Regions from separate parts of the Undibacterium sp. Ji83W genome, predicted to be linked through region 3. Evidence: predicted binding sites of a transcription regulator. Region 3 holds the regulator's gene; each other region holds the start of a gene.
What was found. Region 3 encodes HrcA, which represses chaperone genes, less so after heat shock. Its sites were predicted from a motif close to TTAGCACTCNNNNNNNNNGAGTGCTAA; they were not measured.
Positions count from the first base shown of each region.

Region 1: the regulator HrcA is predicted to act here: its motif matches at 7,554-7,580, upstream of groES (co-chaperone GroES).
Region 2: the regulator HrcA is predicted to act here: its motif matches at 1,759-1,785, upstream of rpoH (RNA polymerase sigma factor RpoH).

Region 1 covers NZ_JBMPOZ010000001.1:708,721-719,014, forward strand. The annotation lists gene ACO0LD_RS03290 (Mu transposase C-terminal domain-containing protein) at 1-204, opposite strand, end outside; gene ACO0LD_RS03295 (hypothetical protein) at 201-419, opposite strand; gene ACO0LD_RS03300 (hypothetical protein) at 429-917, opposite strand; gene ACO0LD_RS03305 (helix-turn-helix domain-containing protein) at 978-1,280, opposite strand; gene ACO0LD_RS03310 (hypothetical protein) at 1,474-1,914, shown strand; gene ACO0LD_RS03315 (hypothetical protein) at 2,336-2,653, opposite strand; gene coaD (pantetheine-phosphate adenylyltransferase) at 2,877-4,019, opposite strand; gene coaE (dephospho-CoA kinase) at 4,022-4,660, opposite strand; gene ACO0LD_RS03330 (phosphocholine-specific phospholipase C) at 4,910-7,324, shown strand; gene groES (co-chaperone GroES) at 7,645-7,935, shown strand; gene groL (chaperonin GroEL) at 7,977-9,629, shown strand; gene ACO0LD_RS03345 (VOC family protein) at 9,747-10,142, opposite strand; gene ACO0LD_RS03350 (tautomerase family protein) at 10,182-10,294, opposite strand, start outside.
Region 2 covers NZ_JBMPOZ010000003.1:208,022-218,315, forward strand. The annotation lists gene ACO0LD_RS07655 (cell division ATP-binding protein FtsE) at 1-549, shown strand, start outside; gene ACO0LD_RS07660 (cell division protein FtsX) at 581-1,495, shown strand; gene rpoH (RNA polymerase sigma factor RpoH) at 1,850-2,746, shown strand; gene ACO0LD_RS07670 (SCO family protein) at 2,843-3,433, opposite strand; gene cyoE (heme o synthase) at 3,430-4,314, opposite strand; gene ACO0LD_RS07680 (COX15/CtaA family protein) at 4,311-5,402, opposite strand; gene ACO0LD_RS07685 (SCO family protein) at 5,413-6,018, opposite strand; gene ACO0LD_RS07690 (SURF1 family protein) at 6,005-6,754, opposite strand; gene ACO0LD_RS07695 (twin transmembrane helix small protein) at 6,817-7,017, shown strand; gene ACO0LD_RS07700 (cytochrome c oxidase subunit 3) at 7,124-7,984, opposite strand; gene ACO0LD_RS07705 (DUF2970 domain-containing protein) at 8,024-8,239, opposite strand; gene ACO0LD_RS07710 (cytochrome c oxidase assembly protein) at 8,236-8,829, opposite strand; gene ACO0LD_RS07715 (cytochrome oxidase small assembly protein) at 8,842-8,949, opposite strand; gene ctaD (cytochrome c oxidase subunit I) at 8,998-10,294, opposite strand, start outside.
Region 3 covers NZ_JBMPOZ010000005.1:71,643-81,936, forward strand. The annotation lists gene ACO0LD_RS10955 (dihydroorotase) at 1-1,053, shown strand, start outside; gene ACO0LD_RS10960 (lysophospholipid acyltransferase family protein) at 1,201-1,932, shown strand; gene ACO0LD_RS10965 (hypothetical protein) at 2,022-2,240, opposite strand; gene ACO0LD_RS10970 (symmetrical bis(5'-nucleosyl)-tetraphosphatase) at 2,538-3,362, opposite strand; gene hemH (ferrochelatase) at 3,370-4,476, opposite strand; gene recN (DNA repair protein RecN) at 4,492-6,138, opposite strand; gene ACO0LD_RS10985 (NAD kinase) at 6,263-7,156, opposite strand; gene ACO0LD_RS10990 (HAD family hydrolase) at 7,232-7,918, shown strand; gene hrcA (heat-inducible transcriptional repressor HrcA) at 7,963-8,994, shown strand; gene ACO0LD_RS11000 (response regulator) at 9,062-9,445, shown strand; gene fur (ferric iron uptake transcriptional regulator) at 9,512-9,940, opposite strand; gene ACO0LD_RS11010 (outer membrane protein assembly factor BamE) at 10,016-10,294, shown strand, end outside.

The DNA.
Region 1 (10,294 bases), on a different contig from region 3:
GGCTTCTTGGCGTATCGCTTCCATCACTTCTGAAGGTGGCGTGTATTCGCGGCGAATGCCGCCTCGGCCAGATACTTCAACATAGCTCCAGAGCTGTCTTTCTGTAAGCAATTGAATACCTCGTACACTGCTTGGAAGACCTGGAATCCGCAGCGCTGCCAGGTCGGCGGCAGTGTAATGGGGTTTTACGATTACCTGACTCATGCAGGTTCACCGATTGAATAAGTACGCTTCACTGAGGCAAAGTGCTTTTTAGTTAAGTCGCGGGCGTCGCATTCATCCGCTGCAGCCAGCAATGCTTTGGCAAAGGCGCGTACAGCTGCGGGGCTCATTTCGACGTGCGGGCCTGGCATTTCGTCAATGACTACCAGCGGTTTGTTAAGGCGTGTTTCGGTCAAGGTGACTTGTAAAGTTTTCATGTTCTACTTTCAATCGCAAGTGTTAAACAGTTCAAGTTCTGGCTCGCAAGCCTTGGTAACGTTGCTGCGCTGGTAGGCCAGTTGACCCAGTGTGGTCGTCAGCGCGGCCAAGGTTTGTTCTATGGCGTCGCCGTTTTGATAAAAGCGGGATAGCAGCGCCATGGCTTCAGAAAAGCAGGCCTGCACTTCGACCAGGTCGGTGACCTTTGCAGTTTTTCCGGCTGCGATCGCGACCACAACTTTGTCGCCATGTGCCAAACACAAGTAATCACTGACAAAGGTGGCACCGCAAAATGCTTCAAACTGGCGTATGCGGTTCAAGGGCATGGAAGTTTCTCCCAACCAGCGGTATAGCCTCTTGACATCCACACCCATAAGGTCAGCCAGGACTTTGATGGGGCGGCGCTGTTCAGAACCGGCATATTCCACGCACAATTCCATCGCCTCGCTGAGGCTTGTAGCTCTTACTGATTTCCAGCGTCTTTTTCGCAACGACATTTTCACAACTCCGCGAAACGTAAAGATGGTGTTAAGTCCAGTGACGGCCTATGATTCATTTCAAGCAACAGCGCACTGCAAAGTGCGAAGTGACTTGGTAGGAAGCGTTAAAACTGGCGTAAAATTCCGCCTCTCATAGCGCAATGGCCAGATTTCCTCTGGAGCGACTCCGATGGCAGCAGCAATAATGCTTTCTGCTTTTGGGTAGGGGCGATCTAAGGCTGAGTTGATGGTTCTCTCAGCCAGGCCGCTTTGCACTGAGAGTTGGCGCAGCGACCAACCTTTTTTATGAAGCGCGGCGACGATATCCGCACGATGCCAATCGGCTTGCGCGGATTTTTTTGGGGCGTTTGATGCATCCATTGTTTTCCTCTTTGGGTTGGGTCAATGGATGCATGTTAAGTGTGAAAAAGTGCGAAGTCAACTACTTCATTGTATTTCGCAGTTATATTTTCCTACTTGTGGCGGAATGTTTTTTAACTTATTGATTTTAAAAGATATTTATTTTTAATAAACTGCGAAGTAGATTTCGCAGTTACAGCGAATAAAGTGCGAAATGACAAAGTTATATACAGCGGCTGAAATTGTCGAGATGAAATTGCCAAATTTGCCATCAACGAAGAGAGCAATTCAATTACGCGCTGAAAAAGAGGAATGGCACTTTGAGACGAGAGTCGGCTTAGGCGGGATTAGGAAGATGTTTGAAATCCCTGAAGCTTACCTACCAGGCTACGTGCCTATGCTTGACCGTGTAGGTAAGAAAAGGGTTGGAATTGACGTCGATCGCATTGCTTCAGTAGCCAAGGACAAGTTAGGTGAGAAGCTCGACCTCAATCGCCTCAAACGTGCAATGCAATTCCTTGAACGCTATTTGGATGAGAACAATGTCACTATCACCGTAGAGCGCAAGAGCGAAATAATCGGCGTTTTATACAATTACATGGAGACTCATGGCAGCGATGAAGACGTGGCACAGTTGTTAAAGCTAGTAGCTTAAAACGTTAAAAAGTAACAATATTGGCTGTCGTGTAACTAAATGTAGTTTTGCAATTACAATGTGTCATCAATATAGGATGGCGTATGTAGTTTGTGGTAAAGCGGGGAGACGACGATTTATTAATTCAAATTTTGGAAAGTGAACTTAAAAGCACTCCGCCATTGATTGTTTGCCTGCACTGTCAAGCGATATCGATCCAGATATCCAGAACCGCCACCAACGACCCCGTCTACTCAAGAAAGTATCAATCCTGGTACAGAAGTTTGCTGAATGGTGACAATAGTCGTGCAAAAGTTATTCACAATTCACCATTTCTTATCAAATGCCAAAAGCGGAAGTTTTGGCCCCTAATCGGGCTGATAGCCACGCTGGCATTAGGTTTTGCCATGTTCGGTTGCCTTGCTGAATAGGGACAAAACGATCACTCCCCCACAAAGGCTTCGGCACCAACCGCATAATCATTCGACAAGATCACATAATCGGGCCGTTTATTCGCAGGGCGTGCAGCGATTTGCCTGGCGTATTCCAGCGTCTTTAAATGGTCACGTTCAGAATAGATCACTTCCAGCTGTATGCCCAGACTACGGGCAGCAGCCGTCATGCCATTGCTGGCAGTGACCCAATAAATTTCATCTGATTTCCCCGGGTTGAGGAAGGTGACTGTCATAGCCAGGGCCACGCAAGGCATGAACAGCGTCATACTGGCCAACAGGCTTAAACCCAAACGATAAATCCACATCCATGCCTCCGCGCATCCTGTCATGCAATCAAGCGATAGCAACAAATGCAGACTGGACAAGTACCTGTCTTAAGTTCACGCATCAAATATGGTGAATCGACAGCTTTTTACTCAGGTTCTATTTTCGCGGTTTTCAGGTGTAAAAAGTTGCTCATTCACAAAAACTCACATTTATGTGAATGATCTGATGTGTCATGAAGCCGAATACTGTTTTGCAGGCGGCCTATTTCAGCAGCGCTTTTTCTCGCCTGATATTCACGAGGGCCTGGCTGGTGTAGAGATCAGCAAACCAAGCATCGGCAAACAACTTGCCGGCTTCAGCCTGTGCTTCGAAATGGCTTAATACCCGCGCCCTGCCCGCCTGATAAGTGGCATCATCGACATGACTGTATTCAAGCCTTACGGCAGTTGCATAGGCATCATAGGTATCTGCCGCCTGGCCCAAAATCGCCAGATCAACGCCCAGCATGCCGTCCTTCAGTGGATGACTCAGGTTCGCACTCTGGAAGTGATCCGTCACGCGTATCAAGTCTGCCACTTCTTGCGCATGTTGTGAGCCCAGACTTGCCTCCAGCCACAATCTGGCACTTTGCTCTTCATTCGACAACCCGGTATGTTCGCCACCATAGACCGCGTCATGGAACCAGAAAGCCTTTTTCAATATCGCCACGTCCGACTTGTTGGCACCGGTATTGCTGGCCCATGCCGAGATTTCGCTCAAACCATGTACCAGGTGATCGAGATTATGGTAAGTCCGGCGTCCGGCACCGTAGGCATCATCGCCAGTCAGGTAATCAAACCAGTGGTCGAGTTTGGCGCTGTCGACATCATCGGCATCAATCTCGGCTTCCCACAGTTTTTGCCAGTCAGTGCGCAACCAGCTTTTGATCCAGGCGATATAGGCTGGCATGGGCATGAACTTTTTTACCGTCCAGTGCCAGCCCACCGGCCCCTGCAAGGCACGCACGAAACTGGAACTGACCGAGCCCAGGTCACGCGGTGGCATGACGAAGATAGTCTTTGCACCATCGAGTACATCGACATTGGTTTGCTGTATCAGGTTTTCATAATCGAAGTCTGAGGTATTACGTATGCCACGCACCAGATACTCTATGCCATGGCGCTTGGCAGCACGGGCAGTGTAATCCCCCTTGACGATGACGACACTGACGTTGTGCCAGCCACATTCAGCCACACTGCGCTCAATGATGTCCTTGCGTTCGGGCGCAGAAAACTGCGGCTTCTTGCCCGGGTTTTCAGAGATGAAAACCACGACTTCATCAGCCAATGCCCTGGCTTCTTGTATCACCCACAGATGACCATTGGTGATGGGATCAAGAGTGCCAGAGAATGCGATTTTTTTCATTGTTAGCTCCAGTACGACATATAAATAAGATGTTGCTGCAAGACTTGCCGGTTCAGCTCTGCGATACTGCCCTGATTGATCATCAATGCATGGGCTTGTCCCCGGAAAGCATATTCCTGTGCCTGCATACTGAAAACCTGCAGGATCTCCACTTCCGTCCAGTCAGGATTACGGTGACGTACACGCCGCAGGCGTGTTTTCTCATCTGCCTGCAGTAGCAAGACGCTATCGTACATGAAGCCATGATCTTTATCAGGCAACAATGCCGACTCCCAAATGACATAGGCTGCTGTTTGCTGGATAGTCCATTGCCACATGGCCTGTAATACATATGGCTGCAGCAAATTTCTCAGGCAACGATTTGCATGAGTATCACTGGCCAGCACTGTTCGAAGAATGCCACGTCGCAGGCAACCAACTTCTGTCAACAATTGCGGCAATACCGAGGCAATCTCCGCCAGCACAGGGTGCTGGCTGTCCTGATGTATCGCGCGCGCCACCAGATCTGCATCAATCACCGGCACACCCAGTTTAATAAATCCAGCCGCAGCGCTTGATTTGCCGCAACCCATGCTACCAGTCATCAACACCACACGAGAGTGTATGGCTTTGCCAGGCGCAGGATTAAAAATAGTATTCATGTGAAGCCCCAATATTGGTCAAACAACCAATATTGGGAGATTAATGCATTAACACTCAAACCGCAAGCTTATTTTGGTTTGACAACCAAATAATAAAGATCAATTCAGCGAATTAGGATCAGGAACATCAGCATTGCCTGATTCCCCTTTTAAACCAATGCTGTCATATTGCCGACATATTACTAATATATTTTCATACAGTAATAAGCACTGATTAAACACTAAACTTAAATGAAAAGGGGATGAGAAATGATTTCAGACAGCCGCAGAAAATTTTTGCGATTTTCAGTCGCAAGTGCTGGTGCCAGCATGTTACCCGGGGTGATACAGCAAGCCCTTGCCGTACCGGCAAACAATGTCACTGGCACATTGGCAGATGTTGGCCACGTGGTGATTTTCATGCAGGAAAACCGTTCTTTCGATCATTACTTTGGCACCCTGGCCGGTGTGCGCGGCTTTGATGATCCGCGTGCCATCAGCTTGCCGAATGGCGCTCCCGTCTGGCAGCAACCCAATCCGGCAGGCGGCAGTGTTTTACCTTTCCATTTTGACGCCAAAAACACCAGTGCCCTGTCTGTCGGCACCAATCACTCCTGGAAAGGATCGCAACAAACCTGGCAAGGCTGGGATGTCTGGGTCAGCAAAAAAACGGTGCAAACCATGGGTTATTTTGACCGTGGCGACCTGCCGTTTTATTACGCACTGGCAGATGCATTCACCATTTGCGATGCCTATCATTGCTCGATCTTTGGTGCGACCGACCCCAACCGCATGTATTCGCTGACGGGCACCAGCCAGGGCTGGTTGGGTGGCATGGGCAGCCTGTATAACGTTGATGCCAGGGACTACTACAATGCCGACCCGGCCAATGACGATGTCTCTGCCGCAGTTACATCCGGTGCGCCCAACTGGCAAACCTATGCAGAAGTGCTGGAATCCAATCAGGTCAGCTGGAAGGTGTATCAGGAATGGGATAATTACGGCGACAACTACCTCGCCTATTTCAAGAATTTCCGAGTGAATGCAGACGGCAGCAGGTTAAGCAGCAGCTCGCCGCTGTACCAGAAAGCACGCATTATGGCACCTGGTGCCAGTGTGGGTGGCAGCAAGGGTGATGGTCTGGTCAGCGCTTTTGCAGATGACGTGCGCAATAGAAGGCTACCGCAGGTATCCTGGATATGCGCACCAAATGATTACACAGAGCATTCACCCAACTCCCCCAACGCAGGTGAAAACCTGACCGCACGCTTGCTGGCTGCTCTGGTGGCTGAACCCGAGGTGTGGGCAAAGACTGTGTTCTTGCTGATGTACGACGAGAACGATGGCTTCTTCGATCATGTGCCACCTCATATCCCGCCCATCACCACCGCCATGGGCCGGTCTACGCTGGCAGACAATGGCTTCTATGAAAAATACGGCAGTGAACCTGTGGGGCTGGGTCCGCGCGTGCCCATGCTGGTAATCTCGCCCTGGAGCAAAGGTGGCAAGGTTTGCTCCCAGGTTTTTGACCATACCTCGAAGTTACGCTTTCTTGAAGAATGGCTGGTCAATGGCCTGGGCAAGGACAGGGCCGCAGTCAGTTGCAAACAGATATCGCCGTGGCGACGTACAGTCTGCGGTGATTTGACTTCTGCATTTGATTTCAAATCCCCGGATCAAAACTGGCCAACTACCGTACCAAAAACTGCAGCCTATGTACCTGTCAATGGCAAACCCTATCCTGTGCCGCCAGTCAACCAGAGCCAGCCACGCCAGGAGGCCTATCTGCAAGCACAAGGCCCGCGCCCAGCCTGCTGCCTGCCATATCTGCTGGAAGCACAGGCCAGGGCCAACAACAGCAGGCAACTGGAAGTCAGCTTCATTAATAATGGCACCGCTGGCGCTGCTTTTATTGTGTATTCAAAAGTGCGCACAGGTGGCCCCTGGCATTACACCGTTGAAGCTGGCAAGCAAATCCAGAAAGAAACCTGGAACTGGAGTACTGATACTTACCAGCTCAGCGCCTATGGCCCGAATGGTTTGATGCGCGAATGGCGCGGCAGCACCACGGCCATCATCAAGCCTGAGGTACAGGCAGCCCACGATAGCAATAGTGGCAAACTGGTGCTCACCCTGTCCAATATCGACAATGTACAGCCCTGCAATTTCACCGTCAGCGACAATGCCTATGGCAGCCTGGCAAACACCTACTCACTGGCAGGTGGCCAGAGTTTGCGACTCGAATATCCATTGATCAGCAGTTTTGGCTGGTATGACTTCAGCATCAGCAGCAGTGCCGACAGCCAGTTTTTTCGCCGGATAGCCGGTCATGTGGAAGCAGTGGGCAACAATAGTAATAACAATCGCACAGATCCTTTGATCGGCGGTCAACGCAATAGCGCTCGCCTGACTACCACCACTCCGCGCATCTCGCGCGGCAGCAATGTGGTTGCCTCCTATGCGGCATTACCAGCACAAGTCAATGCCAAAAACTGGATAGGTGTATACGCTGCCGGTGCAGTACCGGGCAATGGCAATTCACTGGAGTGGCAATATGCCAGCAATAGTCAGGGCAGCGTGACTCTCAATACCGCCAGCCTCGCCGCTGGTAATTATGCACTCTGGTATTTGTACAATGATGCCTACACCGTCTTGGCTGGACCGGTAGCATTGACGATTGTGTAACATCCAGCAGCGGTTTGCAGTGCAAAGCTGAGTAAATTAATATTTACTCAGCTGCAATACAATATCAAAAAATACATTTCAATCTACGCGAAAAACAATCCACACGGGAAAAAGCAGTCAAACACCAGTATGAAAGCACAACTTAATCACAACTAAGTTGCTGATTATTAAAGAAATATTAGTTTAGCCCTTTTTTAGCTCTTGAAAAGCCCTCCCCTCGCCCATATACTTAGCACTCGTTGAGAGAGAGTGCTAACAAAGTCTTTCTCCAGCTTAATTGAATTCCAATAGTAATTACTCGCAAATTTAAAGGAGCTAGTATGAACCTTCGTCCCCTGCATGATCGCCTGATCGTGAAACGCCTGGATCAAGAAACAAAAACCGCATCTGGTATCGTTCTGCCTGACGCTGCAGCTGAAAAGCCAGATCAAGGTGAAGTACTGGCTGTTGGTCCTGGCAAATTGCTGGACAACGGTACTGTGCGCGCCCTGGACGTTAAAGTCGGCGACCGCGTTTTGTTCGGTAAATATTCTGGTCAGGCTGTCAAAGTTGACGGCAACGAAGTTCTGGTGATGCGTGAAGAAGACATCTTCGCGGTCGTACAGAAGTAATCGACATCCACGATATCAATTAAAGAATTCGGAGAATTAATATGGCAGCTAAACAAGTAATTTTTGGTGATGACGCACGTGCGAAAATCGTCAATGGCGTCAACATCCTGGCGAACGCAGTTAAAGTCACCCTGGGCCCTAAAGGCCGTAACGTCGTTCTGGAACGCTCTTTCGGCGCGCCTACAGTCACTAAAGACGGTGTTTCTGTAGCTAAAGAAATCGAACTGAAAGACAAACTGGAAAACATGGGTGCACAACTGGTGAAAGAAGTGGCTTCCCGCACTTCTGACAACGCTGGTGACGGTACAACGACAGCGACAGTTCTGGCACAAGCCATCGTTCGCGAAGGTTTCAAATATGTAGCAGCTGGCTTCAACCCAACTGACTTGAAACGCGGTATCGACAAAGCGGTTACAGCCATCGTTGCTGAAATCAAGACTCTGTCCAAGCCAACAACAACCAACAAAGAAATCGCTCAAGTTGGTTCCATCTCTGCCAACTCCGATGCAAACATCGGCGACATCATTGCCAAGGCAATGGACAAAGTTGGCAAAGAAGGCGTGATCACTGTTGAAGACGGCAAATCCCTGGACAACGAACTCGACATCGTTGAAGGTATGCAGTTTGACCGTGGCTACCTGTCACCCTACTTCATCAACAATCCAGAAAAACAATCCGTTATCCTGGAAAACCCGTTCATCCTGTTGTTCGACAAAAAAATCTCGAACATCCGTGACCTGCTGCCAGTATTGGAACAAGTTGCAAAATCCGGCCGCCCACTGCTGATCATCGCTGAAGATGTAGACGGCGAAGCGCTGGCAACTCTGGTTGTGAACAACATCCGTGGCATCCTGAAAACTGCAGCTGTTAAAGCGCCAGGCTTCGGTGACCGTCGCAAAGCCATGCTGGAAGACATCGCTATCCTGACCGGTGGTCAAGTGATTGCTGAAGAAGTTGGCCTGACACTGGAAAAAGCAACTCTGGCTGACCTGGGTCAAGCTAAACGTATCGAAATCGGTAAAGAAAACACGACCGTGATCGATGGCGCTGGCCAGGCTGTTGGTATCGAAGCACGCGTTAAACAAATCCGCGCGCAAATCGAAGAAGCAACTTCTGACTACGACCGTGAAAAACTGCAAGAACGCGTTGCCAAACTTGCAGGCGGCGTTGCTGTGATCAAGGTTGGTGCTGCAACTGAAGTTGAAATGAAAGAGAAAAAAGCCCGCGTTGAAGATGCTCTGCACGCAACTCGCGCTGCCGTAGAAGAAGGCGTTGTTCCTGGCGGTGGCGTTGCCCTGCTGCGCGCACGTCAAGCTGCTGGCGAAATCAAAGGCGACAATCCAGATCAAGAAGCAGGTATCAAACTGGTTCTGAAAGCAATCGAAGCACCTCTGCGTGAAATCGTTGCTAACGCCGGTGGCGAACCTAGCGTTGTTGTTAACGCCATCATCAATGGCAAAGGCAACTACGGCTTCAATGCTGCCAATGACACATACGGCGACATGATAGAAATGGGTATTCTCGATCCAGCTAAAGTAACTCGCTCCGCATTGCAAAATGCAGCGTCGGTTGCTGGCCTGATCCTGACTACTGATGCTCTGGTTGCTGAATTGCCTGACGACAAATCAGGTGGCGGCATGGGCGGTGATATGGGTGGCATGGGCGGTATGGGTGGTATGGGCGGCATGATGTAATAGCTGCTAGCTACTCTCAGTAATCTAACCGAGAGTCGCATTGCTCAAAACCCCGCAACTTTCGTTGCGGGGTTTTTTATTGTCCATCACACTCTACTCTCTTCGCTAGCATCCAATTCAGGCAGCACAGTTAAACATCCACTGCACACCGAACTGGTCAGTCAGCTTGCCAAAATAATCTCCCCAGACTTGCACAGCCAACGGCGTAGTCACATTTGCGCCCTGGCTCATGAGTGCAAACAGCTGATCGGTTTGCTCACGGCTATCCATCATCAATATGTGCGCAGAACCTCGCATAGGCTCTGCATCATCATTGTCTGAGGCATAAAAAAGCACACCTGGCCCCTCGAACCTGGCATGCATGATCTTGCCGCGCATGGCCTCATTCTTCAATGGCATCCCAGCCTCACCATGACGCAGGATGTCGGTCACCCTGCCCAAGCCGCAATGCGTATAAAAATCCAGGGCCTGCTCGCATTGCATAGTAAAAAACAGATAGTTTGATTGTTGCATAGTGCTGCCTCCCGAATCGGTTTGCGTGGGCCGTTTGCTTCAGTGGAACCCTTGCTGCACAGACTCACCCATCTCGGCATTGGAATAAGCCTTGCCCGCAATACCCCAGGTGCCATCAACTGCATATGTCACGTTGACATATGTCCTTTCCC
Region 2 (10,294 bases), on a different contig from region 3:
ACTTTGCTGAAGATGATCGCCGGTATAGAAAAGCCGACAGCGGGTAAGGTCAAAGTCAATGGCCAGGACATAGGCAAACTAAAAACCAGCAGCCTGCCTTATTTGCGCCGCAAGCTGGGTCTGATTTTGCAAGATCAAAAGCTGTTGACTGACCGTCATGTGCTGGCCAATGTCATGTTACCCATCATCGTTACCGGTGCTTCTCATAGCGAAGCCGAGACTCGCGCCCGCATTGCGCTGGAAAAAGTTGGCTTGCCTGACAAGGCTTATTCCCTGCCGCTGGCATTATCAGGGGGCGAACAGCAACGGGTAGCGATTGCCCGTGCCATCGTCAACCGGCCACAGATCATCCTGGCCGATGAACCCACCGCCTTTCTCGATCGTGACAATGCCAACAAGGTATTGGGTGCGCTCAAGGCTTTCCAGAGCGCGGGTGTCACCTGCATTATCTCCAGCCATGATGAACAATTTCTTGATCAGGCCAGCCGTGTGATTTATCTGAGCCAGGGCCAGGTAGTCAGTACCTGGAAATCCTCGCTCGCCGCCTGATCCTGCATGACAGAATAATAAGGATGAATTCATGACCAACTGGTTCCGTCAGCACTTGTTTGCCATCAAGAGTGCGTTTGCCCATTTGCGTGGCAGCCCTGGCAATTTTTTGTTCAATGTACTGGTAGTGGCGATCGCACTGGCCTTGCCCATCGCTGGCCTGACCCTGATAGAAAATATACGCCCCATCTCTTCTCAACTGTCGATAGAACCAGAAATCAGTATCTTCGTCAGCCCGGACACACCAAGAGCAACTGCTACCGCCTTGTCGATACCCTTGAAGAAATTGCTGAAAGAGAAAAACATCACGGCAAACTTGAGCTTTATCCCCAAGGACAAAGCACTCGCCAGCCTTGAGCAGTCATCCAATCTGGCAGAAGTCTTATCCACCCTGGGCGGTAACCCTCTGCCGGACGCCTATATATTGTCCATGTCGAATAATGATGCTGGCAAGATAGAAGCACTGGTAGAAGAAATCAAGCAGATGCCGGATGTAGATGTCGTGCAACTTGACTCTGCCTGGGTCAAGCGTCTGGCAGCATTGGTGCAGATCATGCAACTGGGATTGTTATTCCTCGCTGCCACGCTGGGCGTGGTCGTGATTGTCGTAGTCTTTAATGCCACCCGCCTGCAAGTTATTTCACACAGGGCAGAAATTTCCGTATCGCGCCTGTTGGGTGCTACCAATAGCTTCATCCACAAGCCTTATTACTATACCGGTGCCTTGCTGGGCTTGCTGGCAGGTGGTCTGGCACTGGGCCTGATTGCTGCATCACTGCAGCCTTTGAACAAGGCTATTGCTGAATTTGCTAAATTATATGCTTCAGAATTTCACCTGGCTCCGTTGGGTATCGTACAGAGTGCCATCCTATTGGCTGTTAGCATGCTGCTTGGACTGGTAGGCGTTTATCTCTCAGTAAGACGGCAATTGGCACGCGCCGGTTAGTTTTTTAATGCTCCTGCAAAATAATTCTGGCTCTGTTTCGTCTACATGATGTTGGCAGTACTTATAAAGCACTGCTTGCTTCCGAGGCTAAGGAATTGATCTGAGCATCTTGATTTTGCAACAGCCTCTTACAATTTGCATCGACAAGATTGCAACTTTCCACTCTGGCTCGTATCTAAGCGATATACATGTTGTAATAAATGCCGTAAATGAGTGCTTGTTTTTCAATAGATTTATTTGATGAAGTTCATAGAATCTGAGTATTAGCACTCTTCTCAAGAGAGTGCTAATATAGGAACTTGATAGTGCCGAAAGGAGTAATTGATACTCTTAAGGCAGCAATAAGGAGGAAAAATGGCAACTACATCGACACAATTGATCCCTGCAACTGACAGCACAGCTCTGGCCTTAGGCTTTAGCGGTACGCTGGGTAATATTGATGCCTATATCTCTGCAGTCAATCGTCTGCCTATGCTCACGCATCAGGAAGAGATAGACTTTGCAAACAAATTACGCAATGACAATGACCTGGCTGCTGCGCAGCAACTGGTTATGTCGCATCTGCGTCTGGTCGTGTCCATCGCCCGTGGTTACCTCGGCTATGGGTTGCCCCACGCTGATTTGATTCAAGAAGGCAATATCGGCCTGATGAAAGCCGTCAAACGTTTCGACCCTGACCAGGGTGTGCGTCTGGTATCTTATGCCATGCACTGGATCAAGGCAGAAATGCATGAGTACATTTTGAAAAACTGGCGTTTGGTCAAAGTAGCAACGACCAAAGCCCAGCGCAAATTGTTCTTTAACCTGCGCAGCCATAAAGAAGGCCTGGACGCGATGACACCAAAACAAATTGATGCCCTGGCATCAACTTTGGATGTCAAACGCGAAGAAGTCATCGAAATGGAAATGCGTTTGTCCGGTCATGATATTGCCCTGGATGCACCGACGGATGATGACGATGAGAAATTTGCTCCTATCGCTTATCTGAAAACGGAATCTGACGAGCCTACCCGTGTTCTGGAAACACGTCAGTATGACCGTCTGCAAAGCGAAGGCCTGGAATCGGCTTTGTCCAAGCTGGATGCACGTTCACGTCACATCATAGAATCACGCTGGTTGAAAAATGATGACGGTACAGGTTCTACCCTGCACGAGCTGGCTGATGAATACGGTGTTTCTGCCGAGCGCATACGGCAGATCGAAAGCGCAGCTCTGAAGAAAATGAAGGGTAGCCTCAGCAGTTTTGCTTGATCAAAACATGCTGTAGCAATGAAAAAGGCACTCTCGCGAGTGCCTTTTGTTTTGTGTGCCGGATTTATGTGACAGGTCGGAGCGTGCTGTTCAGACTTATTTCAACAGTATCTTCAAATCATGGGCAACAGGTTCTGCACCCTGACCATGGCGCAAGAATAAGCGTATGCGCCCCTCAGGATCAAATACATAGCTGCCGGCGGTATGGTCTACGGTATAACTGCCTGGGGTTTTACCCTCCACCTTTTGATAAAACACCTTGAATTCTTTGGCGACCTTGGCCGTTGCGGCTGCGTCACCATACAAACCCAGGAAGCGTTTGTCAAAATTGGGGACATAACTGGCCAATAAAGCCTGGGTATCACGCTCAGGGTCCAGTGTCACGAACAACACTTGCACCTTGTCGGCATCAGCACCAAGCAATTTCATGACATTCGCCATTTCCACCATGGTGGTCGGGCATACATCCGGGCATTGGGTATAGCCAAAGAAGATGACCACGGCCTTGCCCTTGAAATCTGCCAGGGTGCGCGCCTTGCCATTGTGATCGGTCAAGGCAAAGTCTTTGGCGTAATCAAGTCCGGTCAGATCGGTGTTATTGAATTTTTCCTGCGCCGGATTGCAAGCCACCAAGGCCAGCAAACTCAGTGCCATCAGCATACTGGTCACATGCTTCAGAATTTTCATAGCTTGATATAGTGATCAATCAACAAGGCTGCGAACAGCAGGGACAGGTAGATGATGGAATAGGCAAAAGTCTTGCGTGCCAGCACATCATCATAATGCTTGTAAATACGCCATGCATACCAGAGGAAAATCAGGCCAAGGATGATCGCACTGACCAGGTAAATCAGGCCACTCATGTGTACGGCATAAGGCAGCATGCTGGTGGCGAACAGGGCGATGGTGTATAGCCAGATATGGAAGCGGGTGAATTCCATGCCATGCGTAATCGGCAACATCGGCAGACCAGAGCGGGCATAGTCATCACGCCTGTACATCGCCAGCGCCCAGAAATGCGGTGGCGTCCAGATGAAGATGATCAACACCAGTAACCAAGCCTGCATAGGCACATCATTTGCGACAGCTGCCCAGCCCAGCGCTGGAGGCATGGCACCAGACAAACCACCGATGACAATGTTTTGCGGCGTCGCTGGTTTCAGGATAATCGTATACACAACTGCATAGCCGACAAAGGTAGTGAAGGTCAGCCACATGGTCAGGGGATTGACCATGGTATACAAGACCCACATGCCCATGCCACCAATGACACCAGAGAAAATCAGGGTCTGCGGCACGGTGATTTCGCCCTGGGCAGTCGCGCGACGCGCGGTTCTTGCCATGCGTGAATCAATTTCTTTTTCCACCAGGCAATTTACGGCAAAAGCAGCACCTGCCAGCAGCCAGATTCCCACGGTGGCGGCAACAACAACGCGCCAGTCAGGCAGGTCTGGCGTAGCCAGAAACATACCGATAACGGCGCAAAATACGGCGAGCTGGGTAACGCGGGGCTTGGTCAAAGCCCAGTACTGCGCCAGTCGGTTAGTAGGCAAACTTAAAGTGGTCATGATCTATCTTTGGCAGCGGCAAGGCTCACATGCCTTATACGGTAGTTTAACATGGTCAGCAAGAGCACGAGCATGGCGGCCATCCCATTATGCAAAACTGCCAACAGCAAGGGCCAGGAAAAAAATACGGTAGAAACACCGATGATAAATTGGCCAAGTATGGCGAGCAAGATGTGGCGACCCAGCTTTTCCAGCCCGGCAATCCTGCGTGCCCTTAGTGCAGCCCAGAGGCAGACAGCGACCACCAGCAGAGCAAAATTCCTGTGCACCCAGTGTATGGCAACCAGGGCATTGAAGGGCAGGTAATCACCACTCATGGTCTGGCCTAGCTGACGCCAGAGACTGAAGCCATGTTCAAAGTCCATCGCCGGTATCACCTGACCATTGCACATGGGATAATTATGGCAAGCCAGGGCAGCATAGTTAGTACTCACCCAACCACCCAGGGCGATTTGTACAAAGACCAGTATTAAGGCCAGGCCGGCAGGCCATAGCATGCGCCTGCCATCTGCAGCGGCAATGCTGGTGCCAGCCAGGGAAGAACTTTGCTGCTCCAGACTGGCACTGAGCAGTGACAGCAAGCCCATGCCCAGGATCAAGTGAGTGGTCACTATGATGGGCTGCAGCTTCAGCGTGACAGTCCATGCACCGAAAGCCCCTTGCAGGCAGACAAAAAACAGCAGGAAAGTCGCCAGCCAGGGGCTGGAATTGAGCTGACGACGACGTGCCCAGGCGATGGCCATCTGGGCAATGATGAGTATGCCTACACTCATGGCCAGATAACGGTGCACCATTTCTATCCAGGCTTTTTGCAAAGTGACAGGGCCGGTAGGCATGGCAATTTCAGCCGCTTTGATGGCTGCATGGGATTGCAATGGATTGGCCTGTCCATAGCAGCCTGGCCAGTCCGGACAACCCAGGCCAGAATCCGTCAGGCGAGTAAATGCCCCAAACATGATGAGTTCAAAGGTCAGCGTCACGGTCACCGCAATGAGTTTGCGATATTTATTCTTTTCTTTTGACAAGAAAATCATCATCGCCGGTATCACCGCGACCATGAGTGCTGTCAATGCAATCTGCAACCACATAAGTCTGCTCTTAACCTATCGCTGACGCACGCAATAATTTGCTGAGGTCTTTTTTGATCTTGTTGGCATCTGCATTTTTTGGATAACGCATCATCAGGTTGCCACGCGGGTCTATCAGGTAAATGTGGTCGCTGATCTGGGTATCACTCTCGGTCGGCAACCAGGCTTTCAATGCTGCAGCGTCGACTTTCAACATGCGCGCACCGTCATGCTGGCGTATCAGCATGGTATCAATCGGGGCTTCATCAGTGATGAGCCAGACGCGCTCTATCCTGTCCATTTCCTTGCCTTGTGCAGTACGCAACTGGCGGATGTCATACATTCTTTTTTGGCATGCGTCGGCACAGGCACCGCTGTCCGCCTGCAGCATCAGCCATTTGCCTTTATAGGCATCCAGGCCAATGGCAGGATCGGTCGCAGCAGCACCCAGCAAATGCCCCGCCAGTTTAGGCATAGGGTAATTACGTGGGTCCAGTATGGTGCCGTAATTGGTGCGGCCTTCGGGCTTGATGACATAGTAGGTCAGATAGGAAAAGACCATGGGGGCGGCACAGACTGCCAGCACCAGGAATAATTTCCAGCGACCAAGCGACTTTTGTTTTTCAGTTTTTTCCACGACGAAATCCAGTAACAACAAAAAATAAGAAAGCCATCAAGGCCAGTGCATACCATTGAAAGGCATAGCCTCTGTGCTTGTCAGCACCTGCCGATGGCATGGGCCAGTCACGCGAGAGACCATCTTTGTGGCTTGAAGATTGTTCCGGCGCTTGGTCTGGCATCTGTTCCAGCGTTTGTTCAAGCACAAAGGGATAAAAGTCCCAGCGTGTTTGTTTTGCCAATGCTTCAACATCGATGTTTTGCAAGAGACTGCCAGGTTTGACAACTTCGGCCTGACCGAGTTGCATGACACGATCAAGCTTGTCCCTGAGCATACCCTCCAGCACAACCTGACCTGCAGGCGCGGGGATATCTGGCATATGCATGCGGTCGCGTGCATCACGCGGGTGCCAGCCACGCGCGATCAACACATATTTACTGCTATCCGCGAGCTTGAAAGGCATCAGCACGTATAAACCAGCTTTGCCCTGCAAGGGGCGATTATCCAGATACAAGGGCCATTCGCGTATGAATTGCCCGCGGACTTGCAGTTTGCGAAATACCTGCAACTGTTCAGACGGTGTCTGGCTATTCAAGACCAGGGCTGGCAAATGCTGGCGCTCGCTCAGTAGTGCCGCCAGTGTTTCCTTTTCCAGCGCCCTGTGCGTCTGCCATTGTGCCAAAGCGATACCCAGGCTGACCAGCAGCAGGCAGGCAATAAAGGGGATCAGACGGAAGCGGAAGGAAATAGGCATTCAGGTATTAAGGTATTACAATGCAGGAGTCGATCAATCAAAAGCACCAACAATAGCTCAGTATGAAAATTCTTGTCGCCATCGCTTTTTTCCTTATCCTTTTCAGCCTGGGATCTGCCCTGGTTTATCTGATGAAAGACAAGGGAAAAAGTAATCGCACGGTCAAAGCACTGGCATTCCGGGTAGGTTTTTCCATTACCCTGTTTTTGCTGATCTTGCTGGCCAATCATTTTGGCCTGATACAGCCTACTGGTATCAGGTAAGTTTTGCTGTTACGGTAGTACCAGTATCGTTCGCTGCACTAGCACTTTCATATATGTAAAAAAGCCGCACTAACTGTGCGGCTTTTTTTACGCTACTGATGCTCGCTTACAGCCAGTAGACAACAACGTACAGACCCAGCCAGACCACGTCAACAAAATGCCAGTACCAGGCAGCGCCTTCGAATGCGAAGTGATGCTCAGGTGTGAAATGGCCTTTCATGACACGGTACAGAACAACCGACAACATGATCGCACCCATCGTCACATGGAAACCGTGGAAACCAGTGAGCATGAAGAAAGTGGAACCATAGATACCGGAAGTCAGTTTCAGGTTCAGCTCGCTATAGGCATGCATGTATTCGTAAGCCTGGAAGCCCATGAACACTGCGCCCAGCAATACCGTGGCAAACAACCAGAATGCTGTCTTGGCACGATGACCTTCACGCAGGGCGTGGTGAGAAATCGTCAGCGTCACGCCGGATGTCAGCAGCAAGGCAGTATTGATCGTAGGGATAGGGAAAGGACCCATGGTTTTGAAGGCTTCGACTGTACCAGCCGGGCCTACATTACCCCAATTGGCAGCAAAATCAGGCCACAAGACTTTGTGATCCAGATCAGCCAGCCAAGGCATACTGATGGTGCGTGCATAGAACAATGCGCCAAAGAAGGCTGCAAAGAACATGACTTCAGAGAAAATGAACCAGCTCATGCTCCAGCGGAAGGACACGTCGATACGGGCGCTGTATTTACCGCCTTCGGATTCAGCAATCGCTTCACCAAACCAGTTATACAAGACTACCAGGGTCAGGATGATACCTGCAAAATTCAGGTAAGAACCCCAGGCCAGACCGTTGACCCAGGCAGAAGCACCTATCATGGTCAGCAATAAGGTGGTACCACCCAGGACCGGCCATTTGGATGGGCCAGGCACAAAATAGTATGGCGCATTAGCGTGTTGAGAACTCATTTCCATCTCCCGATGCAATTTAATGTACTACTTGAATTGTTATTTCGCGACTACATGCTTGACTATCATGATCAGCACTGCGATGAAGATCAGCGCGCCTATGATGCCGGCAATAATCACGTGAACAGGATTCAACTGTGCTGCATCCTGCTCATAATCATTTTTCTTGCGTATCCCCAAAAACGACCAGAATACGGCTTTCATTGTTGCCACAAACGAAGCCTTACGCTTGCTTGCTTCTTTTAAATCTGTCATGACTTGCCCTGACCTTCGCCAGCTACGGCAGCAGCTTGTGGCTTGCCACCAACTTCAAAAAATGTATAAGACAAGGTGATTGTCTTCACATCTTTCGGCAAGGCCGGATCCAGATAAAACACTACAGGCATTTGCCGCGCTTCATTCGGGCCCAGAGTCTGCTGCTTGAAACAAAAGCATTCCATCTTCTTGAAGTAATTGCCAGCCTGTTGTGGTGCGTAGCTCGGTATGGCCTGCGCATCCATTTTGTAAGACTGCTTGTTGACTACTTCATAAACGATTTGTGTCATTTCACCGGGGTGCACTTTCATGCTCGCCACGGTAGGGCGAAAACGCCACGGGCCCTGCGTATTGGCATCAAACTCAACCGTCACTTCACGACTTCTGTCGATCTGGGAATTGGATATTTCTTTTACCGAAATATCCTTGGGCGTCAAAATATTCACCCCCGTCAATTCACAAATCTGTTTGTAGATGGGCACCAAAGCGTAACCAAATCCAAACATCAGGAGTGCAATCACCAGCAACTTGCCCAGCATTTTTGCATTCAGCTTGTTCTTGACTGCAACGCCGGATTCCTCTTGCAACATGAAGCTATCCTATCAGCGTAACCAGGTTTGTTTAATGAAGACACCGGCAAAAAACACCAGCGCCACAGAAAACAGAATGATGGCTGTCCGCAAGTTATTCGGTTTTTTCTTGTTACTCATTTTTTGTCTTGCTCCGGCAGAACCGGAGCAAGCCTAAGCCGTACTACATTATTTGAATTCTGGCGGTTCTTCAAAAGTATGGAAAGGTGCAGGGCTAGGCACTGTCCATTCCAGACCTTCGGCACCATCCCATGGTTTTGCTGCTGCTGGTATGCCGCCCTTGATGGACGGGATAACCACTGCCAGGATGAAATACACCTGCATCAGACCAAAACCAAACGCGCCAACAGTTGCCAACTGATTGAAATCAGTGAACTGTGCTGGGTAATCGGCATAACGACGTGGCATGCCGGCCAGACCCAGGAAGTGCATAGGGAAAAAGGTTACGTTGAACAAAATCAGCGAACCCCAGAAATGGATCTTGCCGCGCAGTTCGTTGTACATGAAACCTGTCCACTTTGGACTCCAGTAGTAGTAACCGGCGAACAGGGCAAACAGGGAACCCGCCACCAACACATAGTGGAAATGGGCAACCACGTAGTAAGTATCTTGCAACTGGATATCAATCGGTGTCACCGCCAGGATCAGACCTGTGAAACCACCCATGGTGAACACGAAGATAAAGCCGATGGCAAACAACATAGGTGTCTCGAAAGTCATCGAGCCTTTCCACATTGTCGCAATCCAGTTAAACACTTTCACGCCGGTGGGTACCGAGATCAGCATGGTGGCATACATGAAGAACAACTGTGCCGTCACTGGCATACCAGTTGTAAACATGTGATGCGCCCAAACGATGAAGGACAGGATCGCGATGGATGATGTTGCATACACCATCGATGCATAACCAAACAAAGGCTTGCGGGCAAATGCAGGAACGATCTGGGAAACGATACCGAAGGCTGGCAAAATCATGATGTACACCTCTGGATGTCCGAAGAACCAGAAAATGTGTTGATACATGACAGGGTCACCGCCGCCTGCAGCATTGAAGAAAGAGGTACCGAAATGACGGTCAGTCAAAGTCATGGTGATCGCACCAGCCAGAACCGGCATAACAGCGATCAGCAGGTAAGCAGTAATCAACCATGTCCAGCAAAACATCGGCATCTTCATCAAAGTCATGCCAGGAGCGCGCATGTTCAGGATGGTGGTGATGATGTTGATGGAACCCATGATGGAAGATGCACCCATGATGTGGACCGCAAAAATCGCCATGTCCATACCAGGGCCCATTTGTGTGGACAATGGTGCATACAGAGTCCAGCCAGCAGCAGTAGCGCCACCAGGTACCCAGAAAGAACCCATCAGCAACAAAGCTGCCGGAGGCATGAGCCAGAACGAGAAGTTGTTCATACGGGCAAATGCCATATCGGACGCGCCGATTTGCAGAGGGATCATCCAG
Region 3 (10,294 bases):
TTGCAGGCCGCCATGCGCGGCGGTGTCACCAGCCTGGTGTGTCCGCCAGATACTGACCCCGTGCTGGATGAATCAGGCCTGGTAGAAATGCTCAAGCAAAGAGCACGCATGCAAAACAAGGCCCACGTTTATCCACTGGGTGCACTGACCGTCGGTCTGAAGGGTGAATCCCTGACCGAGATGGTTGAGCTGACTGAGGCAGGCTGCATAGGTTTTTCACAGGCTGAAGAAACCATTGCCAATACCAATACCCTGCAAAGAGCGCTGGATTACGCTGCTACCTTTGGCTTTACGGTCTGGTTGCGTCCGCAAGATGCCTACATAGGCAAGGGCGGTGTTGCTCATAGCGGCCCCTTGGCTTCGCGCCTGGGTTTGTCAGGCGTGCCTGTCATGGCCGAGACCATTGCCCTGCATACCCTGTTTGAACTCATGCGTGCCACCGGTGCCAAAGTGCATCTGTGCCGCATCTCTTCCGCTGCTGGCCTGGACTTGATACGCAAGGCCAAAAAAGAAGGCTTGCCGCTGACCTGTGACGTCGGTGCCCATCATGTGCATCTGACGGACGCCGACATTGGCTTCTTTGATTCCAATGCCCGCCTGACCCCACCTTTACGCAGCCAGCGTGACCGCGATGCCATTTCTGCGGCACTGAAAGACGGCACCATCGATGCGATATGTTCCGACCATACACCAGTCGACGATGATGAAAAACTGCTGCCATTTGCCGAAGCATCACCCGGTGCTACCGGCCTGGAATTATTATTATCGTTAGCATTGAAATGGGCAGAAGACAGCCGTGGTGACGTCAGCCTGACGCTGGCCCTGTCCAAGATCAGCCAGCATGCCGCCAAAGTGGCAGGTGTGCCTGCCGGGCAAATCGCCATTGGCCAGGCAGCCGACATCTGCATCTTTGATCCTGCCACACGCTGGAAGGTAGAAGCCAAAGCCCTCGCCAGCCAGGGCAAGCACACGCCTTTCCTGGGTTATGAATTGCCGGGCGTGGTCAAGGCGACGATAGTGTCAGGGCATATTGCGTTTGATACCTTGCATTGAATCCGGCCTGACTGAATTTTTGAAAATGATTTAAAGCATTATTGTGTAATAAAATGGTTTGCTGGGAGTATGGTTCACCGTACTCCCGTTTGTTTTATTACGATTTGAAATTTTTATCTTAGCCTTTGTGGGCGTGGGCGTTTGGGCATGATCGTTTGGCATTTTTTTCGGATATTTCTCCATCTCACGGCAGGTCTGCTGACTTGCGCCCTGATCTTTCCGTTTTCATCTGATGCCAGGCGTGACGATCTGGTGCGTCGCTGGTCGGTCAAATTGCTGGCCATCTGTACTGTGGATGTGGCTTTCAAGGATAAAAGCGAGGGTGCGGTGAATCCGTCGGCGATGATAGTCTCCAACCATGTGTCATGGCTGGATATTTTTGTCATCAATACCCTGCATCCTTGCCATTTCGTCGCCAAGTCAGATATTCGCAACTGGCCTTTGCTGGGCTGGTTATGTGAAAAGGCTGGCACGATTTTTCTGGTGCGTGGCAGGCAGCGTGATGTGCGCCGTATCTATGAAGGCCTGGTACATCAGATAGAAGCGGGCAAGCGCATCGCGTTTTTCCCTGAGGGTACGACAGCAGCGCAAGGCAATCTGCTGTCTTTTCACGCGAACCTGTTTGAAGCAGCAATAGAAGCACATGTACCTGTGCAACCCTTTGTTGTCCGCTATCTTGATGCGCAGGGACAGTTCCATGCTGCCGCTGATTTTATTGGCGACATGACTTTTGCAGAAAGCATGCGCATCATCTTGCTGGCACCGCGCATGACGGCAGAACTGGTACGCCTGCCTGCAATTTCTACCGAAGGTGCACACCGCAGGGAAGTGGCGCAAGTGGCGCGCGCAGCGGTGATGAAAGAATTGGGAATTAGTTGATATGTAGTAGTGTGACCCAAAGTATTTAAGGTAAAGTCTTGCGAAAACCAGAAGAATCGTTAGATTTTCGCAAAGGCTTTATTTCCTTATTATTTCCACTTCGTTTTACGTTGTTTTTTCCAGTTGCGCTGACGGTTGCCTATATGGCTGTTAATAGTTTCATACCCATGTGGAAAACAGCGTGAACAACCGCTTTTCTCTCCAATGATGATGCGTGATATCGTGATTCCCGATATCTTTTTGGGGATGTCAGCTAAACCAACTTCGTTTTTTCCGAATGCCTTGATGAGGCTGCATTCTCTTTTCATTTTGCTCTCCTTTAAGTAAATACCTAAAAGAGAGCACCTTTCAACATTTCTACCAGCATTTTTTCAACTCCTTACTGAACATAATGTCATGTTAAGCGGCTGCTTGATACGACGGCTTTTCGCATACAAACGGAACATAATCATACGCATTCCGGCTCACTCAAGATGCATAGACAAAAGATAATGTTCGCTATGTCAAAATAAATCAAGAGAAACTAAATAAGCAAAGCGGACGCACGGGTCTTGGAAGTGCTCGTGATATTGTGTATGTACACGGTATTAAAAATCCTGGAATTATTACCCCGGCTTTTGCTGCTGCGGACAATCTAGCTGCACGACTTGCCTGTCTTCAAGAGCGACAGCAGTCAGCTTGCCGCCCCAGACACAGCCGGTATCAAGGCTGATCAGGTTGTCACGCAAGATCAGGCCCAGGGTGGACCAGTGGCCAAATACAACAGTGTTTTTTTCACTGGCACGTGGCAGGTCAAACCAGGGGGCAAAGCCTTGCGGTGCGTTGTCCCGGCCGTCCTTGCTGTCAAAGTCCATGACGCCATCCGCACTACAAAAACGCATGCGTGTCAGCGCATTGATGATGCAACGTAACCTGTCATAGCCTTGCAAATCATCATGCCATTGTGACGGGGTATTGCCATACATATTGCGCAATAAATCCATCCAGTCCTTACTGCGCAGCTGTGTCTCCACTTCATGCGCCAGCTTGATGGTTTGCTTTGCTGACCATTGCGGGAATATCCCTGCATGCACCAGTAAATGCTGATGCTGCAAAATCGCCAAGGGTCTGTGCCGCAACCAGTCCAGCAATTCTTCACGGTCTGGTGCTTGCAGGATATCGTCGATGGTATCGGTACGACTTGCTTTGCGTATGCCATTGGCAACAGCCAACAAATGCAGGTCATGGTTGCCGAGTACAGATTCTGCCCGGCCAGCGATTTGCAAATCACGTATCAGGCGCAGGCTGGCCAGCGATTTGGGGCCGCGGTTAACGAGGTCACCTGCAAACAAAAACTGTGCGTTTGGTTCGGTCTGCTCTATCTGGTTGAGCAGGCTTTGCAACTGGTCGGCACAGCCTTGTATATCGCCGATAAAATAAGTTTTAGCCATTGCTGCCTCAGGGTTCTCCACCGAGGCGTTTGGCTTCTGCGCGGCTGATCAGGGCTTGTTGCTTTTGTTGTTCACGCACGCTCGCAGTGATCATGGTTGGCCAGCCTATCAGATGTTGCTCTGCAATTTCAGCCAGACCACGCAGCCATGCCGGTGACTCATTCAGGCAGGGGATGTAGTTGAATTCCTTGCCACCTGCTTTGAGAAAATCGGTCTTTACTTCCATGGCGATTTCTTCCAGGGTTTCCAGACAGTCAGCGATAAAGCCAGGGCAGATCACATCGACCCGCTTGACGCCTTCCTTGGCGAGTTTTGCTACCGTTGGAGCAGTGTAAGGTTGCAGCCATTCTGCACGGCCCAGGCGAGACTGGAAAGTGACCACATAATCATCCTTGCTCAGTCCCAGTTTTTCTGCCAGCAAGCGGGCGGTTTTATAGCATTCGCAATGATAGGCATCGCCGCGCAATAAAAAGGCCTTGGGCAATCCATGGAAACTCATGACCAGTTTGTCCGGACGGCCATGGCTTTGCCAGTGATCCATGACTGATACGCGCAGTGCCTGTATATAACCATCATGATCATGATAATTCTTGACGAAACGCAGTTCAGGCATGTTCCTGACTTGCTGGTAATGCTGGGCGACAGCGTCAAAATTGGATGCCGTCGTCGTGGCAGAATATTGCGGGTAGGCGGGCAATATCAGTATGCGCTCACATCCATCTGCTTTTAGCTTTTGCAAGACATCGGGTATTGAAGGTGAGCCATAACGCATGGCATACGCAACTTGCACTTCATGCCCGCGTTCACCCAAATAACCTTTCAGCAAGGCTGCCTGTTTTTGCGTATGGATTTTCAATGGCGAGCCATCCTTGGTCCAGATAGACGCATATTTTTTTGCTGACTGACCAGAACGAAAGGGCAGGATAATCCCGTGCAAGAGCAGCCACCAGACTGGGCGCGGCACTTCAACCACGCGTCTGTCCCATAAAAATTGTTTGAGATAGCGGCGCACGGCTGAAGTTGTCGGTGCATCAGGTGTACCGAGGTTGATCAGCACCACGGCTGTCTTGGCGATTTTGCCGTGTGAGTATTCAGGTTCTTTAAGGAAGCGCATGATGTATTTTTTTTCTTAAGATGCCAATAATTCTCTGGCGTGTTTGCGCGTAGTCGCCGTAATTTCTATGCCACCCAGCATGCGGGCGATTTCTTCCACTCTTTGTTTATTATCGAGTGCTTCTATCTGTGAAACGGTTTTGCCATTCTGGTTGGCCTTGCTGACCTGGAAGTGCTGGTTAGCCTGGCTGGCCACCTGTGGTAAATGGGTAACGCACAAGACTTGCCGGTCTTGCCCAAGGCGTTTCAGTAAACGCCCAACCACTTCAGCTACGCCACCACCTATGCCGCTATCAACTTCATCAAATATCAGGGTAGGAGTGGCTGTAGCGCAAGAGGTGATGACAGAAATCGCCAGCGAGATGCGAGCCAGCTCACCACCAGATGCCACCTTGGCCAGCGGCCTTGCCTGCACCCCGGCATGGCCAGCTACCAGAAATTCCACTTGTTCCAGGCCATAGGCGGCTGGTTCTACAGGATTGAGTGCGACAGAGAAACTGCCTCCACCCATGCTCAGGTCTTGCATCGCCGTGGTGACCGCTGCTCCTAAGTCTTTGGCAACTTTTTGTCTGGTTTTGCTGAGTTTTTGCGCGGTCTGCAGATAAGCCAGCCTGGCTTTTTCTTCCTGCGCTTTCAGGGCATCCATATCCGTCGCATTTGATAGCTGGGCTAGCTGGGCTGACAGCGTGGCAAATTCTTCATGCAGCTTTTCTGGTGCAACGTGAAAGCGCCGAGCCGTCGTGTGTATCGTTTCTACGCGGTTTTCCACCACGCGCAGGCGGGCCGGATCAAGCTCGGTGCGGCTCAGGTAAACATTGAGTGCATAAGTGGTTTCCTGCAAATTGATGCAGGCAGATTCCAGCGCATCGGTGACGGGCTTTAGCGCCGCATCATAATCAAGCAGCTTCAACAACTTTTGCTGGATGGCAGTCAGTTGCGACAGAACCGGATGCTCGGATTCAGAGATCAAAGTTGCCGCCTCTTGCCCACCTTCCATCAGGCTGGCAGCATGGGCCAGCCGGGTATGCTCCTGGCTGATGCTTTCCCATTCGCCGGGTTTGATCTGCAATTTATCGAGTTCGCCAACCTGCCATTCCAGACGCTCGCGTTCTTGCAAGACGCTCTTGGCATTGGTTTCAAATTCTTCACGTTGCTTGCTGATGTTACGCCAGGCGCGGTAACGCAAGCCTACTTCTGTGACTTGCTCTTGCAAGCCGCCTTGCATGTCCAGCAAATCGCGCTGTGCTTCGGTTTTCAATAAGGACTGATGTGCGTGCTGGCCATGGATATCCACCAGCATGTCGCCAATTTCGCGCAATTGTCCGGCGGTGGCAGTGATGCCATTGATCCATGCTTTTGAACGACCGGCATTATCGATGGTACGGCGCAGTATCAGTGGCTGGTCCTGGTCAAAAAATTCATGTTCTTTCAACCATGCTGCAAGGATGTCATTGACGGCAAATTCTGCGCTGATATCAGTTTTACTGGCAGACTCGCGCACCATGCTGGCGTCACCCCGGCCACCCAGGGCCAGCGTCAGGGCATCAATCAGAATGGATTTACCGGCGCCGGTTTCTCCGGTCAACACACTGAAGCCAGAAGAAAATTCAAGTTCCAGCGTATCGACAATGACAAAATCACGAATGGCAAGCGTGCGCAACATAATGGGCTGACATGAAGGAGTTTGTTAAGAAAACAGGGCTGGACAACATGCCCCAGCATAGCGAAATCGCTATTCTAGCAACAGCCTGTGACTTCTGTGTTCGTAAGAGTGGGTGGGCTAAAACTTAATTCAGCGCACCCTCTACGGATGGGTACTCATTCCAGTGCAATTTCTCGCGCAGGGTGTTGTAATAATTCCAGTCGTGAGGATGAAGAAAGGTCACCGTATGGGCAGAACGATTGACGATAATCCTGTCCTGATGCTGCAAACTGGCAAAATTTTGCATATCAAAATTCAGGCTGATATCGCGCCCGGCCACGATAGTGATAACGATTTCGCTGCTGTCTGGCAAGACGATAGGGCGGTTCGACAAGGCATGCGGAGCAATCGGCACCATCGCAATACCGGATAAACTGGGATGCAGCAGTGGGCCGCCAGCAGAAAGCGCATAGGCCGTAGAGCCAGTCGGTGTCGAGACGATAAGACCGTCCGAGCGCTGGTTGTACATGAAGTGCCCGTCTACCTCGACCCGCAATTCCACCATGCCTGAGCCAGCACCACGCGAGACCACGATGTCATTGAAAGCCACGCCACTGAAAATCTGGTTGCCGTCGCGGGTCACGATGGCCTGTAACAGGCTGCGGCGCTCGGAGACATATTTGCCATCCAGCATTTCCGTGATGACAGGGATCATGCGGTCAAGCGCAATATCGGTGATGAAACCCAGCCTGCCCTGGTTAATACCAATCAGCGGGATATTGTAAGGGGCCAGTTGCCGCGCTATGCCCAGCATGGTGCCATCACCACCCACCACGATGGCAACATCTGCCAGCTTGCCTATCTCAGGCACTGGCATGTTGCTGAACTCGCTCAATTGCAGGTATTGCGCCGTTTCTGCCTCGATGACGACGCGATGTCCTGCACTCGCGAGAAAATTGGCCAGTTCCTGAATTGAGTCTGCAATGCCTGAGGCATTAGATTTTCCAACAAGTGCAATGGTTTTGGCCTGTACTGTCATAAACAAAGGTAGGGTGACATGATGGCTAAGATTAGAACATAATTAGGACATCAACGAATGGAATGAGTGCTCTTTATGGCAATTAAAGCAGTTTTGCTGGATCTGGATGATACTTTGTGGCCGGTTGCACCGGTAATTCGCCATGCTGAATCAGTGTTGCAGCAATGGATGCATGAGCATGTGCCCGTTGTTGCGCAAAATTACAATGTGGAAAAATTGCGTGAGCGCAGGAATGTGCTGGTAGCGAGCGACCAGCGTTTTCAATACGATTTATGGGCCTTGCGTCATACCCTGCTGAAACAGGTGTTTGATGAGCATGGTGTGGCAGCCGAAAAAGCCGACCAGGCCATGGCGGTATTTGCCGACGCCAGGAACAAAGTCGACTTGTACAGCGATGTCAAACCGGCCTTGCAGGCTTTGCAAGAAAAACTGGTCCTGGGCACGGTCTCGAATGGTTTTGCTGATTTGCAGGCGATAGGCCTGGCGCATCACTTCAAGGTGTCCATCGCTGCTTTTCGTTTTGGCTGTGCCAAGCCTGACCCCAGGATATTTCTGGCAGCGTGCCAGGAGCTGGGTCTGACACCGCAAGAGGTGTTGTATGTAGGTGATGATTTGTTGCTTGATGTGCAAGGTGCGCAACAGGCGGGCTTGAAGGGTGGCTGGATGAACCGTCAGGGTTTAAAAATTGAAGATGAGCGCCATCTGCATATCAAGCCGGATGCGGAATTTGCCAATCTGCATGACCTTACTCTATGGCTATGAATTTTTCTATGTTCATGTCAGTCATGAACGCATAAAATGAAACCATGCAACTAGATATCCGCGCACAAACTTTATTAAAAGCCCTGGTCGAGCGTTATATCGCTGACGGCCAGCCTGTGGGTTCCCGCGCCTTGTCAAAAATATCGGGTCTGGAATTATCCCCGGCGACGATACGCAATGTCATGGCCGACCTTGAAGAAATGGGCTTTGTAGCCAGCCCGCATACTTCTGCGGGCCGCATCCCCACGCCCAGGGGCTATCGCGTTTTCGTCGATACCTTGCTTACTGTGCAAGACGTGAATGGCGCAGGCATGGACTCGCGCCTGCAGTCGAGCCTGCAATCGAATATGAATGCGCAGCCGCCGCAAAAACTGATTGCGAATGCGGCGCAAATTTTATCTTCCTTGACCCAATTTGCCGGTGTCGTCGTGACGCCGCGCACCGAGTCGATTTTCCAGCAGGTAGAATTTTTACGCCTGTCAGAAAAGCGTATTTTACTGGTGGTCGTTACCCCAGCAGGTGAAGTCCATAACCGCTTGTTGTTGACAGATGTTGATTACACACCTACCCAACTGGTGCAGGCCGCTAATTATTTGAACCAGAACTTTGGTGGCCTGAGCTTTACCGATGCTCGTACCCGCATCAATAGCGAATTGCGACAATTGCAAAATGACATGACCAGGCTCATGCAGGCGGCGGTAGAGGCGGGCAGCAATGCCATGGATGAAGATAATGACGAGGTCGTTATCTCCGGTGAGCGTAATTTGCTGAATGTGCAGGATTTGTCTTCAAATATGAGTTCTTTGCGCAAGCTGTTTGATATGTTTGAGCAAAAAAACAGCCTCATGCAGTTGCTGGATGTATCCAGCAAGGCAACCGGCGTGCAGATTTTCATAGGCGGTGAATCACAACTGGTGCCCATGGAAGAAATGAGTATCGTCACTGCGCCTTACGAGGTAAACGGTAAGATAGTGGGTACCCTGGGTGTCATAGGACCAACCCGCATGGCGTATGAAAGAGTCATCCCTATCGTGGATATCACTTCGAAATTATTATCGAATGCATTAAGCCAATAAGACAGGATGTCAACACACTCTGGCTAGCAAAGCAGTTTATTAAACATTCACGCGAATACAATTTGCCATGGACAAGAGAAACGCGAAGATTTTACTAATTGATGACAATGATGTAACCCGCGAAGTACTCAGAGTCATATTACGCAGCGAGGGATATAACGTCGTTGGCGAGGCAACTGATGGCGGTACTGGCCTGGAAATGGCAGTGAAGCTCAGACCTGACCTGATCTTGCTCGATATCGTGATGCCTAAAATCAGCGGCACTGAAATTCTACCGCGTATCAGAGAGCTGCTGCCAGATGCACGGGTACTCATGGTCACAGCCAATAAAGATCAGGACACCATTAATGAGGTAGTCAAAACTGGCATACATGGCTATATCCTCAAGCCATTTAATGCCCAAAAGATCATAGGCACCGTGGAAGCTGTTGTTACCAAGATCAATAAGTGAACTTGGCTGCGCACGAGACGTGTAGGCCTCGATGCGCTTGAAAAACTAAAATTGAGACGCAGGCACCTAAGCCTTATGCTCGCAATTTGGCTTGGTGCAATTGCCATAAATCGCCAACGCATGCTCAGCAATCTTGAAACCACGTTCCAGAGCGATAGTTTGCTGGCGTTGTTCAATCTCTTCATCAAAAAACTCTTCCACCCGACCACAATCCAGACAAACCAGATGGTCATGGTGTGAACCCTCGTTCAATTCAAAAATGGCTTTGCCAGTCTCAAAATGATTGCGGTTTAACAGGCCAGCCTGTTCAAATTGGGTCAGGACACGGTACACAGTTGCCAGACCGACATCCATATTTTCATTCAGCAGGATCTTATACACATCTTCTGCTGTCAGATGACGAACCCGGCTGTTTTGGAAGATTTCCAGGATTTTCAGACGGGGCAGAGTGGCTTTCAGACCGCTGGCCTTGAGGTTGGGGGTGCTGTTTGTCATGTTTTCGATCAAAAAATTGCTATCTGCTTTATGATATCGGGTTTTAGGGCTTGTTGCTCAATTAAGAGGTTATCTATGCAACTGTTGTTTTCAGAATTAACGCGGAAGAAGATCAGCCGTGTAGCGGGTCTGGTAGTGCTGGCTTCTTTGACAGCATGCTCATCGCCTATTCCCCTGCTGTCCTCGGCTGACAAGACTTCAGTATATGCAACATCGGGCACGCCTAGCGATACAAATGGCGCTCAAGTGGTAGAGCCTACTGGTTTTGGCAAAGTATTGGCCTTTTTCTCACCTTATCGCGTTTCCATACAGCAAGGTAACTTCGTTTCCCAGGAAATGGTGGCGCAATTAAAA